One region of the Nonomuraea sp. NPDC048826 genome, then DNA from elsewhere that is predicted to be linked to it. Evidence: riboswitches for the same ligand, from Rfam matches in the RefSeq annotation. Region 1 holds a riboswitch; each other region holds the start of a gene.
What was found. Region 1 has a riboswitch for cyclic di-AMP ahead of ACGFI7_RS35115 (CHAP domain-containing protein). Riboswitches for the same ligand answer to the same signal wherever they lie in the genome.

Region 1 (3,808 bases):
TGGCAGCCGGGCTCGGTCGGTCCGCTGTCGGCGTCCGGCCCGTGCGCGGTGCTCGTCGTCGAGCACGACGACGGCTCGGCCACGGTCACCGTGTCCGACCCGCGCCGCGACCTGACCGGGCTGACCGTGACCTGGGAGCGTCCGGTCCGTGAGGTCACCCGACGCCCGCCGGCCCTGGCCGGGGCCGTGACGGGGCCCCGGCTCACGCTCGCGTTCGGCCCCCTGCCGGACCCCGCGACGACCACCGTCCGGCCAAGTCCCGGCAAGTGAGGGCGTGTGGCGGCGGATCCGGCCGCCATGGTCGTGCTGTCGTGGGAAACGGCCGTGGCCGGAACGTCACCCTCCGAAGGAGCAAATCTGCGCCACTTTGAGTAACTTCATGCAGATTAGAGAGCCTACCGACCGGATGTGAGCATGCGGCGATGGTCTTGATAGGTTGTCCGGTGGTGCGCCGGGAAGTCTGGTCGGCAGGTCCTCATCCGTACGAGCGAAGGATGTGCCCCCATGCGCGCCAGAGACCTGGTTGCCGAATATCCCGTCGTGGCCCTGGACACCCCGGTGCTCGACGCCTGCCGGCTGATGGCCGAGCAGGATCTGCCCGGTCTGATCGTCAAGGGCGACGACCAGCACACCATCCTCTCGGGCACCGAGGCGCTGCGGCTGGCCGTGCCGCGCTACATCATGGACGACCCGGCGCTGGCCCGGGTGGTCGACGAGGCGCACGCCGACGCGTTCCTGGACGCCCTGGGCGGCCGTACGGTGCGCGAGGCGCTGCCGAAGGACCGGCGCGAGCTGCCGGTCACCGACCCTGACGCGACCGTGCTGGAGCTGGCGGCGCTGATGGCGCGCACCCGCACCCCGCTGGTCGCGATCGTCGAGGAAGGCCGGCTGCTGGGCGCGGTCACGCTGCAGGCGCTGCTCGACCGGATGCTGGGCACGTGACCCCGGTCGCCTGGGCGAGCGTGGCGGTGTTCCTGGCCGCCTACGCGCTGATCGCCACCGAGAAGGTGCCGCGGGTGGCCGCGGCACTGGGCGGGGCCGGGATCATGCTGCTGATCCACGCCACGGACGCCCAGGCGGCTTTCTTCTCCGAGCATTCCGGCATCGACTGGAACGTCATCTTCCTGCTGCTCGGCATGATGATCATCGTCGGGGTGCTGAAACAGACCGGCGTCTTCGAGTATCTGGCGATCTGGGCGGCCAAACGCGCCAAGGGGCGGCCCTTCCGGCTCATGGTCCTGCTGGTGCTGATCACCGCGGTGGCGTCCGCGCTGCTGGACAACGTCACCACGGTGCTGCTGATCGCGCCGGTGACGTTCCTGGTGTGCGAGCGGCTGGCCGTGTCGCCGATCCCCTTCCTGATCGCCGAGGCGCTCGCCTCCAACATCGGCGGCGCGGCGACGCTGGTGGGCGATCCGCCCAACATCATCATCGCCAGCCGGGGCGGGCTGAGCTTCAACGACTTCCTCGTGCACATGGCGCCCATGGTGATCGTGCTGGTCGTGGTGTTCGTGGGGCTCTGCTGGCTGATGTGGGGACGGTCGTTCACCTACGATCCCAGCCGCGCGGCGGAGGTCATGGCGCTGGACGAGAAGGAGGCGATCGCCGACCGGCGGCTGCTGTGGCAGGCGCTGGCCGTGCTGGCCGTGGTGCTGGCGGCGTTCGTGCTGCACCCGGTGCTCCATTACTCGCCGTCGGTGGTCGCGCTGCTGGGCGCGGGCGTGCTGGTGGCGGCCACCCGGGTGACCGCGGAGGAGTCGCTGGCCGAGGTGGAGTGGCCGACACTGGTGTTCTTCGCCGGGCTGTTCGTCATGGTCGGCGCGCTCGTCCACACCGGGGTCATCGGGCAGATCTCCGAGGCCGCGGTGGCGGCCACGGACGGCCGGCTCGACGTGGCGGCGATGGGCCTGCTGGGCGGCTCGGCGGTGCTGTCGGCGATCGTGGACAACATCCCGTTCGTGGCCACGATGAGCCCGATCGTGGCCGACCTCGTGGCGGCGAACGGCGGCGAGTCGGCGCAGGTGCTGTGGTGGGCGCTGGCGTTCGGCGCCGACCTGGGCGGCAACGCCACGGCGGTGGGCGCGGCGGCCAACGTGGTCGTGCTGGGCATCGCGGCGCGCAACGGGGCGCCGATCAGCTTCTGGCAGTTCACCAAGTACGGGTTGATCGTCACGGTCGTGACGGTGGGGCTGGTGGCCCCGTATCTGTGGTTCCGCTACCTGTAGAAACCTGGGCAAAAGTAAAATATTCGCCCGCAAACCCCTATGCCATCGGGGATCCCGCCGCCGGGGGCCGCCCCGCACTTGCCCTCGGCGTTGCGCGCCGATTACCTTCGAGCACATCGATGGCACGCGCTTGAGCAGAGCTTTTCCGTAAGACCCTGCGCGTTGCCGATGTATTGCCGAGACCGCGCCTCCGTGCAGAGCACGGCGCGGCCGCCGAATCCGCTGGCAGGCGGAACCGGGGACCCACTTTTCACCGGGGTGAATCGGTCGCTCTTTACCTGGAGCACACCGTAGGGCACTTCCACGCCCGAACCCGACAGCTAACCCGGTAGGCGGCATGGAAGCAAGGAGCAATCCCCAGCATGGTGAAGCACCTCTTCGACCGCATGCCCACGACCGCCTCCCGCTACGCGGTGGGCGCCACCCTCGCCCTGGGTGTCGCGTTCGCCGGCACCTCCGCCCTCCCCGTCGACGCTGAGACCAAGGCCTCGCCGTCGCAGCCGCACCCCGTCGCCCAGCAGCAGAGCGGCGCCAACCAGGCCAACGCGGTGAGCGCGCAGACCGTCCTGCAGGTGGCCGAGGCGCAGATCGGCGTGTCCGAGGACGCCTCCGGTGGCGGCACCAAGTTCCACCAGTGGTACATGTCCTCCCCGCGTGCGGCCGAGACCCTGGCCCGTGACGGCGGCGGCACGCCCGCGATGTACGCCAACGCCCCCTGGTGCGCGATGTTCGTGTCCTGGGTCGGCGAGCAGGTCGGCGCCCGCTCCACGGTGGGCTGGGACGCCTACACCGTGACCTACGCCCAGTGGTTCGCGAACAACGGCCGCTGGGGCGGCGAGGCCAAGCCGGGCAGCGTCGTCTTCTTCGACTGGGGCGGCAGCAAGAGCATCAGCTCGATCGACCACGTCGGCCTGGTCAAGAAGGACAACGGCGACGGCACGATCACCACGATCGAGGGCAACACCGGCAACGGCAAGGTCGAGGAGCGGGTCCGGCCCAAGGGCCACGTGACCGGCTACGGCTACCCCGAGTACAAGGCCGCCTGAGCGGATTCGCCGCGGTCGCGCGGGGGTACGACGCGGACGGGACTCGCCCTGGATCGGACCGCGATGGCACAGTTCACGTTCTCCCCACTCACCCCCTCCTCGTTCCTCCGGCGATCCGGTCAGGTCTTCCCTGACCGGATCGCCGTCGTCGACGGGCCGGAGCGGTTCACCTACGCGCGGCTCCTCGACCGTTCGCGGCGGCTCACCGGAGCGCTCGCCGGGCTCGGCGTCGAACCCGGCGACCGGGTCGCCGCCCTCTGCGTCAACAGCCACGTCATGCTGGAGCTCCACCACGGCGTGCCGATGCGCGGGGCGGTGCTGGTGCCGCTCAACATCCGGCTGTCGGCCGGCGAGCTGGCGCACATCGTCGACCACTCCGGCGCCCGCGTCCTCGTCGCCTCCGCCGAGCTGGCCGACCGGGCCGGCGAGGTCGCCGCCGCGACCGGGGCCCGGCTCGTCCTGGCCGGCGACGAGTACGAGAAGCTGCTCGACGGCGCCGAGCCGCGCGAGGTCGGGTGCGCCGAGGAGCGCGGGCTG
Region 2 (3,808 bases), on a different contig from region 1:
GCCGAGTCGGTGCGCCGGATGGGAGCCAGACCCGTTCCGTCTGCTTTGCTGCTCCGCAGGCTCGGCCGCGCCTAGATTACAAATCAGTGTTTAGGTGAGACCCCACCTAACACTTCTGTACTATTTCGCCCCAGATATATTCCCCCTGGGAGGCGAGCTGTGAGGTTGGGCCGGGCGCCGCTGGCCGCGGGTCTAGCGATCGGGCTGATCATCGTCCCGGCGGGAGGAGTCTCCGCTGATCCCCGACCGACGATCAGCCAGGCCAAGAAGAAGCTCGAGAAGCTCAACGACAAGGCCGACAAGGTCGTCGATCGCTACAACACGGCCACCGAGAGCTACAAGGACGCCAAGAAGCGCTACGACAAGCTGAACGGCAGCTACAAGCGCAAGCTGGCCACCGTCTCCGAACTGCGCGAGCAGGTCATCCAGATGGCCGTCGACGGCTACAAGATGGGCCGCGACCTCACCGCGATGCCGTCCGTGCTCACCAGTGACCGGCCCGACGACATGCTCTACCAGATGGCGCTGACCGGTCAGCTGAGCCAGGAGCGGGCCGGCATGCTGGCCGCCTTCGACCGGGAGAACCGCGGGCTCAAGGCCGAGCGTGACAAGGCGCAGGATGCCCTGGGCGAGGCCGACGAGGAGCGCGACAAGATCAAGCAGGAGCGCGCCGAGGTCGAGAAGCTGATCGCCCAGCAGAAGAAGCTGCTCAACCGCCTCGGCGCCTACCGCGTCGGCGACCCGAACAGCACCGGCGTCAAGTACACCGGGCCCGCCTCGGGAAGCGCCGTCGCCGTGCTCAACTTCGCCTACGCGCAGATCGGCAAGCCCTACCAGTTCGGCGGCACCGGCCCCGGCGGCTGGGACTGCTCCGGCCTGACCCAGGCGTCCTGGCGCGCCGCTGGCGTGTCCCTGCCGCGTACGACCTGGCAGCAGTGGGCGTGGGGGGCCAGCCGGCGGGTCTCGCTGGACGCACTCCAGCCCGGGGACCTCATCTTCAGCGAGGGGCTCGGCCACGTGAGCATCTATGCCGGTGACGGCAAGATCGTGCACGCGCCGCAGACCGGAGACGTCGTGAAAGTCGTCCCACTTTCGTCGTACGGACGACGTCTCGTCGGGGCGGTACGCCCGTGAGCTCCTGAAACTCGTGTGACTCGTGTGACACAAGGGTCTTGACATGACGTCAGAGCGGTAAGTGTGAGTATGGTCACATTCGAGTAACGAGGCCGCCTGTGCACCTGGGGTCGCCGGTTCTTACAAGGGTCCTGTCAGATCTTTACTCGTTGACCGCGGTTTTGCCAGATCGTGACTTTCCGGCGTAGGTTCTGGCGTCGCGGCGGACATGCCATGCCCGCCGCCGACCATCATCGCCGGTGCCGCAGGCGTCGCGATGTGGACGTATACACATCCGCCGGTCACCGCCGTATCCCCGTAGACAACTGATCCGGGGCGGTGGCCTGCCGAATCCGTACAGCCAGGAGTACGGAGCCGGGGAACCATCGAACCCGTCATTTCAGGGCGGGATCAGGGGTGAATCGGCGCGTGACGCGCGCCGTAGGGCGACTTCCAGGCCCGAATCCGTCAGCTAACCCGGTAGGCGTTCGTGGAAGAGTCAAGGAGCAATCCTGTCTACCTCCCCGCATAACCCCCGTCTGTCCCGTCTTGCCCTCAGTGGCATAGCGCTCACGATGACCGTGACGGCCGGAGGCGCAGGCCTCCACGTCCCGGCGGCGCAGGCGGAGACGGTGAGCGCCCCAGCCGGAGCTTCCGTGACGAAGGCGGTGGAATCTGCCAAGACGGTCAAGGTCGTCAAGGCAGTCAAGACCGCCAAGTCCCGTAAGCAGGCGAAGGCCGCTCGGCAGAAGGTGAGAGCCCACAAGGCCGTCGCGGTGGCCAAGAAGCAGATCGGTGACCCGTACCGGTACGGAGCCACCGGGCCGAACGCGTTCGACTGCTCAGGTCTCGTCCAGTTCGCCTGGCGCAAGGCCGGAGTGAAGATCCCGCGCGTGACGAACAGCCAGTTCGCGCGCATCAGGACGAAGGTCTCCTACAAGAACTTGCGACCGGGTGACCTGATGTTCTTCCGCGGGCTCGGCCACGTGGGCATGTACGTCGGCAAGGGCAAGATGATCCACTCGCCGAGCACGGGCAAGACCGTGCGTATCGAGAAGCTCGGCGGATGGCGGAAGTCGTCGTTCGCCGGAGCGGTGCGCCCCGGTCTGTGACCGTCCACGAAGGCCCCGTCCCCTGTGGGGGCGGGGCCTTCGTGCTGCCCGGCCCACGTCCCGCGGGAGCCGCGGCGTGCCGAACGGCTAGCATCGGGCAGCGTGTCCGGGTACGTGAGCCGTCGAGCGGTGCTGACGGGGCTGGTTCTCGCCGTCGCCGCGGCCGACGGGGCACGACTCCCGGCTGACGAGCTGGCCGACGTCCGAGAGCTGTGGCGGGGTGAGCTGGAGATCGCCCGCGGCGAGCGGGCCCTGGTCGCGGGGCGTCGGGCCAGACCTGGGCTGCTGGCCGATCTGGCGCGGCGGGCCGACGCGGCCGGGCTGCGCGTGTCGGCGGTGCTGGGCGGGACCGTGCGGCCGCTGGTGCTGGTGCCCGCGTCCGGCGCGGAGGCCGCGCGGCTGGCGGGCACCGGGGGAGTGGACGGGCTGGCGGCCGTGGCCGACGGGCGGCGGGTGATCGTGGTGCCGGAGGGGTTCGCCCGGCTCAACCCGGTGGGGCGGGACGTGGTGCTCGCCCACGAGCTCACCCACGTCGCCGCGGGCACCGGTGGGCTTCCTGTCTGGTTGTACGAGGGATTCGCCGACTACGTGGCCTATCGGGATTCCGGGCTGCCGGTCACCGTGGCCGCGGCCGAGCTGGCGGCCGAGGTGCGGGCCGGGCGGCTTCCCGGCGACCTGCCCGGGCCGGCGGACTTCGGCGCGCGGGGGGACGCGCAGGCGCGGGCGTACCAGGGGGCGTGGCTGGCGTGTCGGTACCTGGCCGCGAGGATGGGCGAGGGGACCCTGGTGAGGCTCTACCGTGAAGCGCGGAGTGCCGGCGCCGGCCGGGCGCTCGCCGCGTACGGGCTCACGATCGGCGAGCTGACCCGGGAGTGGCGCGCGTACGTGCGGGACGAGCTGGGGTGAGGGGACGCGAAGTGGACGACGGCCAGGACAGGAACGGCACCGCGGGCGACGAGGCCGCGACCCGGCCCGGCGACCCGCCGGCCGGGGACCCCGCCCGCCGAGAAGCCACCACAGGACCGGCCCGCAGGCGGGCCCGGGAGACGCCGCTGACGGGCGAGCCCGGGCGGGGAGCGCGGGAGACCTCGGAGGGCGCCATCCCTGGGCCGGGGGTGAGTGAGGTTTCGGGAGACGGCTTGCCCGAGCCGGGGGATGGGGCCTCGAGGCCCGGGAGGGGTGAGCCGGATCGGAGGCTGCGCCGGCAGGCCGGGGTGGCCGGGGTGGTGCTGGGGGCGGCGATTCTCGCCGTGGTGGGGCTGACGACGCCGTGGCAGGCGCTGCCCGGCGCACCGCCGGTGGCCGCGGATCCCGCCAGGGACTTCACCGCCGCGCAGATCGCCCGCGCGCAGGCGTTCGACGCGGCCACCAGCGTCCCCTCCTACCTGTCGCTCGGCCTGACGCTCGTCTTCGCCGGTCTGCTCGTCGCCACTCCGCTGGGCGCGAAGGTCCTCGGGGTGCTGCGCGGGCCGTGGTGGGTGCGGGTGCTGCTGGGGGTGTTCGCGCTGACGGCGATCGAGGAGGCGCTGCGCTGGCCGCTCGGCCTCTGGTTCGAGACCGTGCTGCGCGACTACGGCCTGTCC
Region 3 (3,808 bases), on a different contig from region 1:
ATCGTGTCCCATACCGGGGAAGACCTTGAGCTCCGCGCCCGGGATCGCCGCCGCCGTGGCCTGCCCGCCCGCGAGCGGGATGAGCTGGTCGTCGGCGCCGTGGATGACCAGTGTGGGGATGTTGAGCCGGGAAAGGGCCTCGGTCCGCTCGGGGGAGTTGACGATCGCCGCGAGCTGCCGGGCCACGCCCGCCGGGTCGAAACACCGGTCGAACGCCAGCTTGGCCAGCCGCTCGACGCGCTCGCGGTCGAGTTCGTACCCCGGAGAGCCGATCACCGACTGCGTGGCCAGCGCCTGTGTGACCGCGCCTTCCCGGGTGGTCACCGGCTTGGCGAACAGGACCGCGCGGGCGGCCTCGGTGGGCGGGGCCACCGAGCCGCCGGGGGTGGACATGATCGAGGTCAGGGTGAGCACCCGCTCGGGATGCCGGATGGCGAGCGTCTGGGCGATCATCCCGCCCATCGAGGCGCCCACCAGGTGCGCGGCCGGCCAGCCGAGCGCGTCCAGCAGCCCGGCGACGTCCTCGGCCATGTCGTCCAGCAGGTACGCGGGCTTGCCCGGCTGAGGCACGCCCGCGTCGTGGAGGTGGGTGGACAGACCGGCGTCGCGGTTGTCGAACCTGACGACGTGGTGTCCCTGCTCGGCGAGTTGCTCGCAGAACTCGTCGTCCCAGTGAATGAGCTGGGCGCCCAGCCCCATGATCAACAGGAGCGGGCGCCCGTCAGGAGAGCCGAAGCTCTCGTACGCGATGTCGATGCCATGAGCCGATGCAGTCGAGGTCACGGCACCAGAATGACATTCTGATCAGGGTGACGCCAAGGTCAGCGGCGCACGAGCTTGCGGATGCGCTCGCGGCCCAGCACCAGGGCACCGCCGATGAGCACCGCGCCGCCGACCGCCGCGGCGCCGGCCACGTTGCTCTGCTCGGTGGCAGCGGCCGCCTGAGCAGCGCCGGAGGCGGCCTTCGACTCGGCCACCGGCGCGGCGGCGAGGGTCTTCTCGACCTTCTTCTCGACCTTCCGGGCCTCGTCCTTCGCGCCGCCGGCCAGGGTCTTCTCGTCCTTCTCGGCCTTCTTCTCCGCCTTGTCCTCGGCCAGCACCGGCGGGTTCGCCGGGTTGCGGTCGATGCGCTTCCAGGCGCCGGTGGAGAAGGCCACCGGGTGGTTCTTCAGGCCCACGCCGTCACCCCACTTGGTGATGACGTACTCGACCTCGATGTGGCCCTTGCCGCCATTGCCGTCCACCATCAGCGTGCGCGGGTTGAACCTGCCGCCGGTCAGGTCGGCGAAAGTCTTGGAGTCCAGGTCGAGCATGATGCCGTTGCTGGACGGGTTGCCCGGGCCGCGGTCACCGACGAAGAACGGCATCTTCTTGCCGTTGTAGACCACGTAACCCTCGGTCAGCAGGGGCCAGCTGGGGCTTGCCGCCAGGCCCTTCTGCATGGGCTTGCCACTGGCCGGCATGCCGGTGTCACCAGCGCGGCCGGAGCCGTCGTCCCAGAAGTAGGAGGCCGTGGTCTTGCCCTTGAGCAGGACCTTCTCCGTGCCCTTGTCGATGTCGGCGTGAGCGGCGGTACCGGCCCCGGCGCCGAAGGCGAGCGTGCCGGCGGCGGCGGCGATCACGGCGAAGGAGCGCATGCTGAAGCGAGCAGACATGAAAAGCAGAAGTCCTTTGTGAGGCAACAGTGAGAAAGCGCTCGCAACAAGGCGCAGCCGGGCATCAAGCCGTGCGGACGCTACGCGTGGAGCGCGAAAAGAAGATCAGGAATCAGCCGCTGCTCAATGGCGGCCGGTGACATCCCGCGATAGGGGGGAACTGACGCGGCGATCGATCACGAGAAGATGTCCTCTCCATCTCGCCTACCGGGTTAGCTGACGGGTTCGGGCGTGGAGATGCCCTACCGGCCGCGAAGGTCGGATTCACCCCAAGGAGATGGGTCCCCGGTTCCCGCGTGGTGCGGGATTCGGCGCCAGGCAGCCGCCTCTTCCTGGTGAAGAGTCAAGGTCACCGCCTGGTAACGCTCACCAATCTAGCGAGCAAACTGGACAAACGCAAAGGTAAGCCCATGATTCGGGCGAAGATCTACCTAGAAAAAGGGGGTACGGCATGCCGTACCCCCTTGAAACACCCGGCTTTCAGCCGCCGCTCTTGCGCCTGAAGGACCGCTTACCGGCAGCCGGACCGTGCGCTCCGTGGATCTTGGAATGGTCGGCGCCCCTACCACCCCCGCTGGTTCCCGCCTGCTGGCCGCGCTTGCGCTCCAGAGCCTCACGGAACTTGCGCTTCATCTCGTCCTCGGGAGTCTCGTCGACTTCCGGCTCTGGGGTTTCCGCCATGAGGACCTCCTGGTGTGCGTACGCCCCCAGCTTCCCATGCAGGCCCCCACTGCGCGAAACCAGGCATCATGCCGCGCGGCGCGCCGGGGGCTTGGTATTGGCTTGACCTGATCCTGGATACACCCCTGACATGCAGCTCGATCCCCCGGAGCGGCGGCAGTGAGCCCGCTCGGGTTCCTCGGCCGGGACCTCGCGATCGACCTCGGCACGGCCACCACGCAGATCTACGAACGAGGCCGGGGCATCGTCCTCAACGAACCCTCGGCAGCCGCACTCAAGCCCACCGGCGGCTTCCCCTTCGGCATCCCGGCCTTCGCAACGGGCACCAGACCCGGCACCTCGACGCACCGCCCCACCACCACCACCACCCATCCGAGCACCCCCGCCCGACGGAACGCACACCGAAACCCGCACCGGAACAGTCACTGGAACGCGGGCCCGGACACGTCCCCGGACGCGGCCGCACACCCGGGCACGCACGCGGACCTCATCGCGTACCTCGCCCCAGACCCGAGTTCGAACACCGCACATCCACCCGGGGACGCTCGCCGCCCACCCAGGGACGCAGGCCACCCGAAGCCAGAGCCACCGTTCACCGGGAGCCCGACCACGGACGCCCGGTTCGATGCTGCCCAGCGACCCACACCAGAGAGGCCGTCCCCCGCGGGCCCACCCCCGGATGTACGGTCACTGTCCCACGTCGCGAGCTACCCGACCGCGGACGCGTGGTTCTGCGCCCCCGGATACGCGCTCCCGAAGGCACCCGAGCACCAGCCCGGAGAGACGTTCAACCCCTCGGCGTACCTTCCTCCCGAGCCGACCGCCGGTGTCATCCCGTTCAGCCAGGGATCCGGCGTTGCGGCCGCGGCGGAGATGCTCTTCGGCGTGGACGCGGTGCGGCACGGCGGGATCGCCCAGTGGCCGGTGCACCAGGGCGGCGAACTCGTCAGCCGCATGATCAAGCATTTCGTGAGAAAGGTGCACGGCCACCCGTTCGCCCGTCCGCGGCTGGTGATGGCGCTGCCCGACGGCGCCTCGCCGATCCTCCGCGCGGCCCTGCGCGACCTGGCCTACGAGGCGGACGCCAGGCGGGTGTTCCTCGTCGAGCACTCCTTCGCGGTGGCGCTCGGCGCGGGGCTCCCGATCACGGAACCCGCCGGACGCATGATCGTCGACATCGGCCCCCGCCTGACCAGGATCGCGATCCTCGCCTGCGGCGCCGTCGTCGCCGCCAGAACCATCCACACCGGAGGCGACGCCGTGAACGCGGCGATCGCCGCCCTCGTCGCCCGCGAGCACAACCTGCTCCTCGGCGAGGCCGAGGCGGAAGCGGTCAAACTCCGCGCGGGCCCGTCCTGGAAACCGCTGGACCGGCACGTGATCGTCCGCGGCCTCGACCCGGACTCCCGGCATGAGCGGGTCGCGTGGCTGCCCGTCCAGCAGTTGTACGAGGTCACGAGGGCCCAGGCGGA
Region 4 (3,808 bases), on a different contig from region 1:
CTCCAGGCCGGCGGGCAGGTCGAGGCCGCGCAGCTCGCGCCGGGTCGCCTTGAGCGAGCGCTGCCCCGCCCTCGGCACGATGACGCTGGACGGCCCCAGCAGCCCGGCGTGATGGGCCTCGACGGCGCAGAGCATCTGGAGCGGAGATTCCACCCAGGCCGACGCCCGCTTCACCACGTTTGTTCTCCCAGCCAGGTGATGGCCCGTTCACGACCGCTTCAAGCTAGCCCCGGCGGCTTAAGCCGGGCGGAACCAGACGTGAACAATGGGAGGTATGAACTCGCTACGGCTATATCGAGACGGCGTCGAGATCCCGCAGCTCGGCCTGGGCGTCTGGCAGGTGCCCGACGACGAGGCGGAGCGGGCCGTGCGCACCGCGCTCGAGGTCGGTTACCGGCATATCGACACGGCCACGCTCTACGGCAACGAGGAGGGCGTCGGCCGGGCCGTGCGCGCCTCCGGCGTCCCGCGGGAGAAGGTCTTCGTCACCACCAAACTGTGGAACAGCGACCACGACCGGGTGGAGCAGGCCTTCGGCGAGAGCCTGAGCCGGCTCGGCCTGGACTACGTCGATCTCTACCTGATCCACTGGCCGGCGCCGCGGCGCGACCAGTACGTCCAGGCCTGGCGCGGCCTGGAGAAGATCTACCGCGACGGCCGGGCCAGGGCGATCGGCGTGTCCAACTTCACGGTCGGCACGCTCACCCGGCTCATGGACGAGACCGACATCATCCCCTGCATCAACCAGATCGAGCTGCACCCGTACTTCCAGCAGCGGGAGATGCGCGAGTTCCACGACAAGAACGGCATCCTCACCGAGGCGTGGAGCCCGCTCGGCTCCGGCCGGGGCCTGCTGGACGACCCGGCGCTGGGGGTGCTGTCGGAGAAGCACGGCCGCACGCCGGCCCAGATCGTGCTGCGCTGGCACATCCAGATCGGCAACGTGGTGATCCCGAAGTCGGTCACCCCGGCGCGGATCAAGGAGAACATCCAGGTGTTCGACTTCATCCTGGACCACGAGGACATGGCCGCGATCGGGGCGATGAACGCCGGCCGCCGCCTGGGCGCAGATCCCGCGACAACAGGGTGAAACTGCACACATATCGCTTTCTCGTATAAATCTGTACGATCTCCCGCGTGCGAGATCTAGCGTGGGGAATCGCGGCGACCGGCGGCATCGCCAGGACCGTAGGGGCCGTCATCGCCGCCGAGCCGGGCATGCGGGTGGCCGCCGTCGGCTCCCGCGATCTGGGCAGGGCCAAGGCGCTGGCCGCGACGCTGGGCGCCGAGTCCGCCCACGGCTCCTACGCCGAGCTCTGCGCCGACCCGGCCGTGGACGCCGTCTACGTCGCCACCCCGCACGCCCAGCACCTGGAGGTGGCCGAGGCGGCCATCGCGGCGGGCAAGGCCGTGCTGTGCGAGAAGCCGCTCGCGGCCACCATGGCCGACGCCGAGCGGATGGTCCGGCTGGCCCGCGAGGTCGGAATCTTCCTGATGGAGGCCATGTGGATGCGGTTCAATCCGCTGATCCGCAGGCTCACCGAGGACGAGCGGTTCGGCGAGATCCGCTCGGTGCGCGCCTCGTTCGGCTTCACGCTCCCGTACGATCCCGCGCACCGGCTCTGGGCCCCCGAGCTGGGCGGCGGCGCCCTGCTCGACCTGGGCATCTATCCGATGGGGCTGGCCCAGCTGTTCCTCGGCCAACCCGAGAGCACGCACATCACCGGCTCGCTGGCGCCCAGCGGCGTCGACGCCGAGGCGGGCGGGCTGATGCGCTATCCGGACGGCAGGCGGGCGCTGGTGGAGTGCTCGCTGCTCGGCACCTACGCCAACGACGCCTCCATCGTCGGCACCGGGATGCGGGCCGACCTCGACGCCCCGTTCTGGGCTCCGCGGCGGGTCGTGCTCAGCGGGCCGGGCATGGAGCCGGAGGAGCACCTGCTCGCCGATCCGGCCGACAACGGGTACGCGCACGAGCTGCGCGAGGTCAGGGACTGCCTGGCGGAGAACCGTACCGAGAGCGCGATCATGCCTCTTGACGAAAGCCTTGCCATCATGCGGGTGCTGGCCGACGCGCAGGCGCAGCTTCGCTAGCTGCGGCTTTGCTGGGCTTGTCAGTTTCTTGCCTTTGTATTACCTTGTTCCGCGTTCAGGGCTTTCGTCCGATTTGTCCGTTCGTTGCTCTGAGCGCGATCGTCTCGCAGGACAGCCCTGCGACCGCTGAATCCGCCTTGCGCGGAACCGGGGACCCACTTCCCTCGGGGTGAATCGGCGCCGCGCGCGCCGTAGGGCAGCTTCCACGCCCGAACCCGTCAGCTAACCCGGTAAGCGGCATGGAAGCAAGGAGTACATCCCCTCGATGGTCACGCATCGTCTCGCCCGTGCCCCCAAGCCGAAGCCGCACCACCTACGCGCCCTCCTGGGCGCCGGCATCGTCACCTGCGCCCTGAGCTTCGCCCTCCCGGCTCACGCCGACCCGGGGCACGACGACCTCCGGCTGACGGCACAGTCCGGGACCGAGCAGACCGAGCGAACCGACGAGACCGAGCAGACCGACGAGGCCGCGCAAAGCGACCAGGCCGAGCACGCCGAGCAGGCGGAGCAAGCCGAGCAGGCCGGGGGGAGCGAGCAGGCCGGGGAGAGCGAGCAGGCCGGGGAGGCCGCGTCCCAGCAGGCGAAGCCCGCCGAGAAGGACAAGATCAACGTCACCGCCGCCGAGGTGCTCGCCCTGGCCAGGGCCCAGATCGGGGTGCGGGAGAACGCGCAGGGCGGCGGCACCAAGTTCCAGGAGTGGTACGCGAACTCGCAGCGCGCCCTGGAGACCATCGCCCGCGACGGCGGCCACCCCGCCGCCTACCTGAACGCCCCCTGGTGCGCCATGTTCGTCTCCTGGGTCGGCGAGCAGACCGGCGCCCGCCCCCAGGTCGGCTGGGACGCCTACACGGTGACGCACGCCAAGTGGTTCGCGGCCAACAACCGCTGGGGCACCGAGGCCAGGCCGGGCGCCGTGGTCTTCTTCGCCTGGAACGGCAGCAAGAGCATCGAAGCCATCCAGCACGTCGGCTTCGTGGTCCAGGACAACAACGACGGCACCATCTCCACGATCGAGGGCAACACCGGCAACGGGCTGGTCGAGGAGCGCATCCGTCCCAAGTACCAGGTTGTCGGATACGGCTACCCGGAGTACGCCTCCTGAGTTCTCCGGAAGAATCCCGCTTGAGGTGTCGATGCGGGCGTCGCTCGTTCGACGCGTCCATGAGAGCGGGATGCTGAGGAGAACGCGCCATGAAATTCATGATCATCGGTAAGGGCAGCGTCGAGACCGAAGCGGGCGTCATGCCGAGCCGGCAGCTCGTCGACGACATGACGGCCTACAACGAATCGCTGGTCAGGGCCGGGGTGCTGCTGGCGGCGGAAGGGCTGCACCCCAGCTCCCGCGCCGCCCGGATCGTCTACGGCCCCGGCAAGCCCAAGGTCGTCGACGGTCCCTTCGCGGAGACCAAGGAGATCATCGCCGGCTTCTGGCTGATCCAGGTCAAATCCCGCGAGGAAGCCGTCGAATGGGCCCTGCGCTGCCCCGTCCCCGAGGACGGCGAGGGCGTCGGCCTGGAGCTCTGGGAGGTCTTCGGCACGGCCGACATGCCGGAGTCCTCCCTCAGCCCCGAAACCGCCCAGCGCAGCGCGGCCCTTCGCGAATCCCTGGGCGCCGAACACCCGGACGCCTGACGTCCCTGCTGTCCAAGCAACGGGGCCGCCCCCCGGCCGGTTCCCCCGGACGAGGCGAAGGTGGTCCCCTCCAGCCAGGCGG

Region 2: linked by a shared signal. The riboswitch ahead of ACGFI7_RS17205 (C40 family peptidase) and the one ahead of ACGFI7_RS35115 (CHAP domain-containing protein) in region 1 are both predicted to bind cyclic di-AMP.
Region 3: linked by a shared signal. The riboswitch ahead of ACGFI7_RS19950 (hypothetical protein) and the one ahead of ACGFI7_RS35115 (CHAP domain-containing protein) in region 1 are both predicted to bind cyclic di-AMP.
Region 4: linked by a shared signal. The riboswitch ahead of ACGFI7_RS15155 (CHAP domain-containing protein) and the one ahead of ACGFI7_RS35115 (CHAP domain-containing protein) in region 1 are both predicted to bind cyclic di-AMP.

What each region holds. Positions count from the first base shown of each region.
Region 1 is NZ_JBICUQ010000011.1:91,345-95,152, reverse strand. Features, by position in the region: gene ACGFI7_RS35130 (polysaccharide lyase 8 family protein) at 1-270, shown strand, start outside; gene ACGFI7_RS35125 (CBS domain-containing protein) at 505-942, shown strand; gene ACGFI7_RS35120 (ArsB/NhaD family transporter) at 939-2,225, shown strand; cyclic di-AMP (ydaO/yuaA leader) riboswitch at 2,427-2,575, shown strand; gene ACGFI7_RS35115 (CHAP domain-containing protein) at 2,588-3,271, shown strand; gene ACGFI7_RS35110 (acyl--CoA ligase family protein) at 3,335-3,808, shown strand, end outside.
Region 2 is NZ_JBICUQ010000004.1:581,086-584,893, reverse strand. Features, by position in the region: gene ACGFI7_RS17215 (NYN domain-containing protein) at 1-75, shown strand, start outside; gene ACGFI7_RS17210 (NlpC/P60 family protein) at 160-1,134, shown strand; cyclic di-AMP (ydaO/yuaA leader) riboswitch at 1,449-1,615, shown strand; gene ACGFI7_RS17205 (C40 family peptidase) at 1,770-2,225, shown strand; gene ACGFI7_RS17200 (hypothetical protein) at 2,328-3,131, shown strand; gene ACGFI7_RS17195 (M48 family metalloprotease) at 3,128-3,808, shown strand, end outside.
Region 3 is NZ_JBICUQ010000005.1:345,118-348,925, reverse strand. Features, by position in the region: gene ACGFI7_RS19955 (alpha/beta fold hydrolase) at 1-783, opposite strand, end outside; gene ACGFI7_RS19950 (hypothetical protein) at 822-1,655, opposite strand; cyclic di-AMP (ydaO/yuaA leader) riboswitch at 1,842-1,979, opposite strand; gene ACGFI7_RS19945 (DUF5302 domain-containing protein) at 2,136-2,336, opposite strand; partial or broken gene ACGFI7_RS19940 (rod shape-determining protein) at 2,496-2,627, shown strand; gene ACGFI7_RS19935 (rod shape-determining protein) at 3,222-3,808, shown strand, end outside.
Region 4 is NZ_JBICUQ010000004.1:138,913-142,720, forward strand. Features, by position in the region: gene ACGFI7_RS15140 (hypothetical protein) at 1-177, opposite strand, end outside; gene ACGFI7_RS15145 (aldo/keto reductase) at 275-1,090, shown strand; gene ACGFI7_RS15150 (Gfo/Idh/MocA family protein) at 1,138-2,094, shown strand; cyclic di-AMP (ydaO/yuaA leader) riboswitch at 2,209-2,346, shown strand; gene ACGFI7_RS15155 (CHAP domain-containing protein) at 2,360-3,196, shown strand; gene ACGFI7_RS15160 (YciI family protein) at 3,286-3,726, shown strand.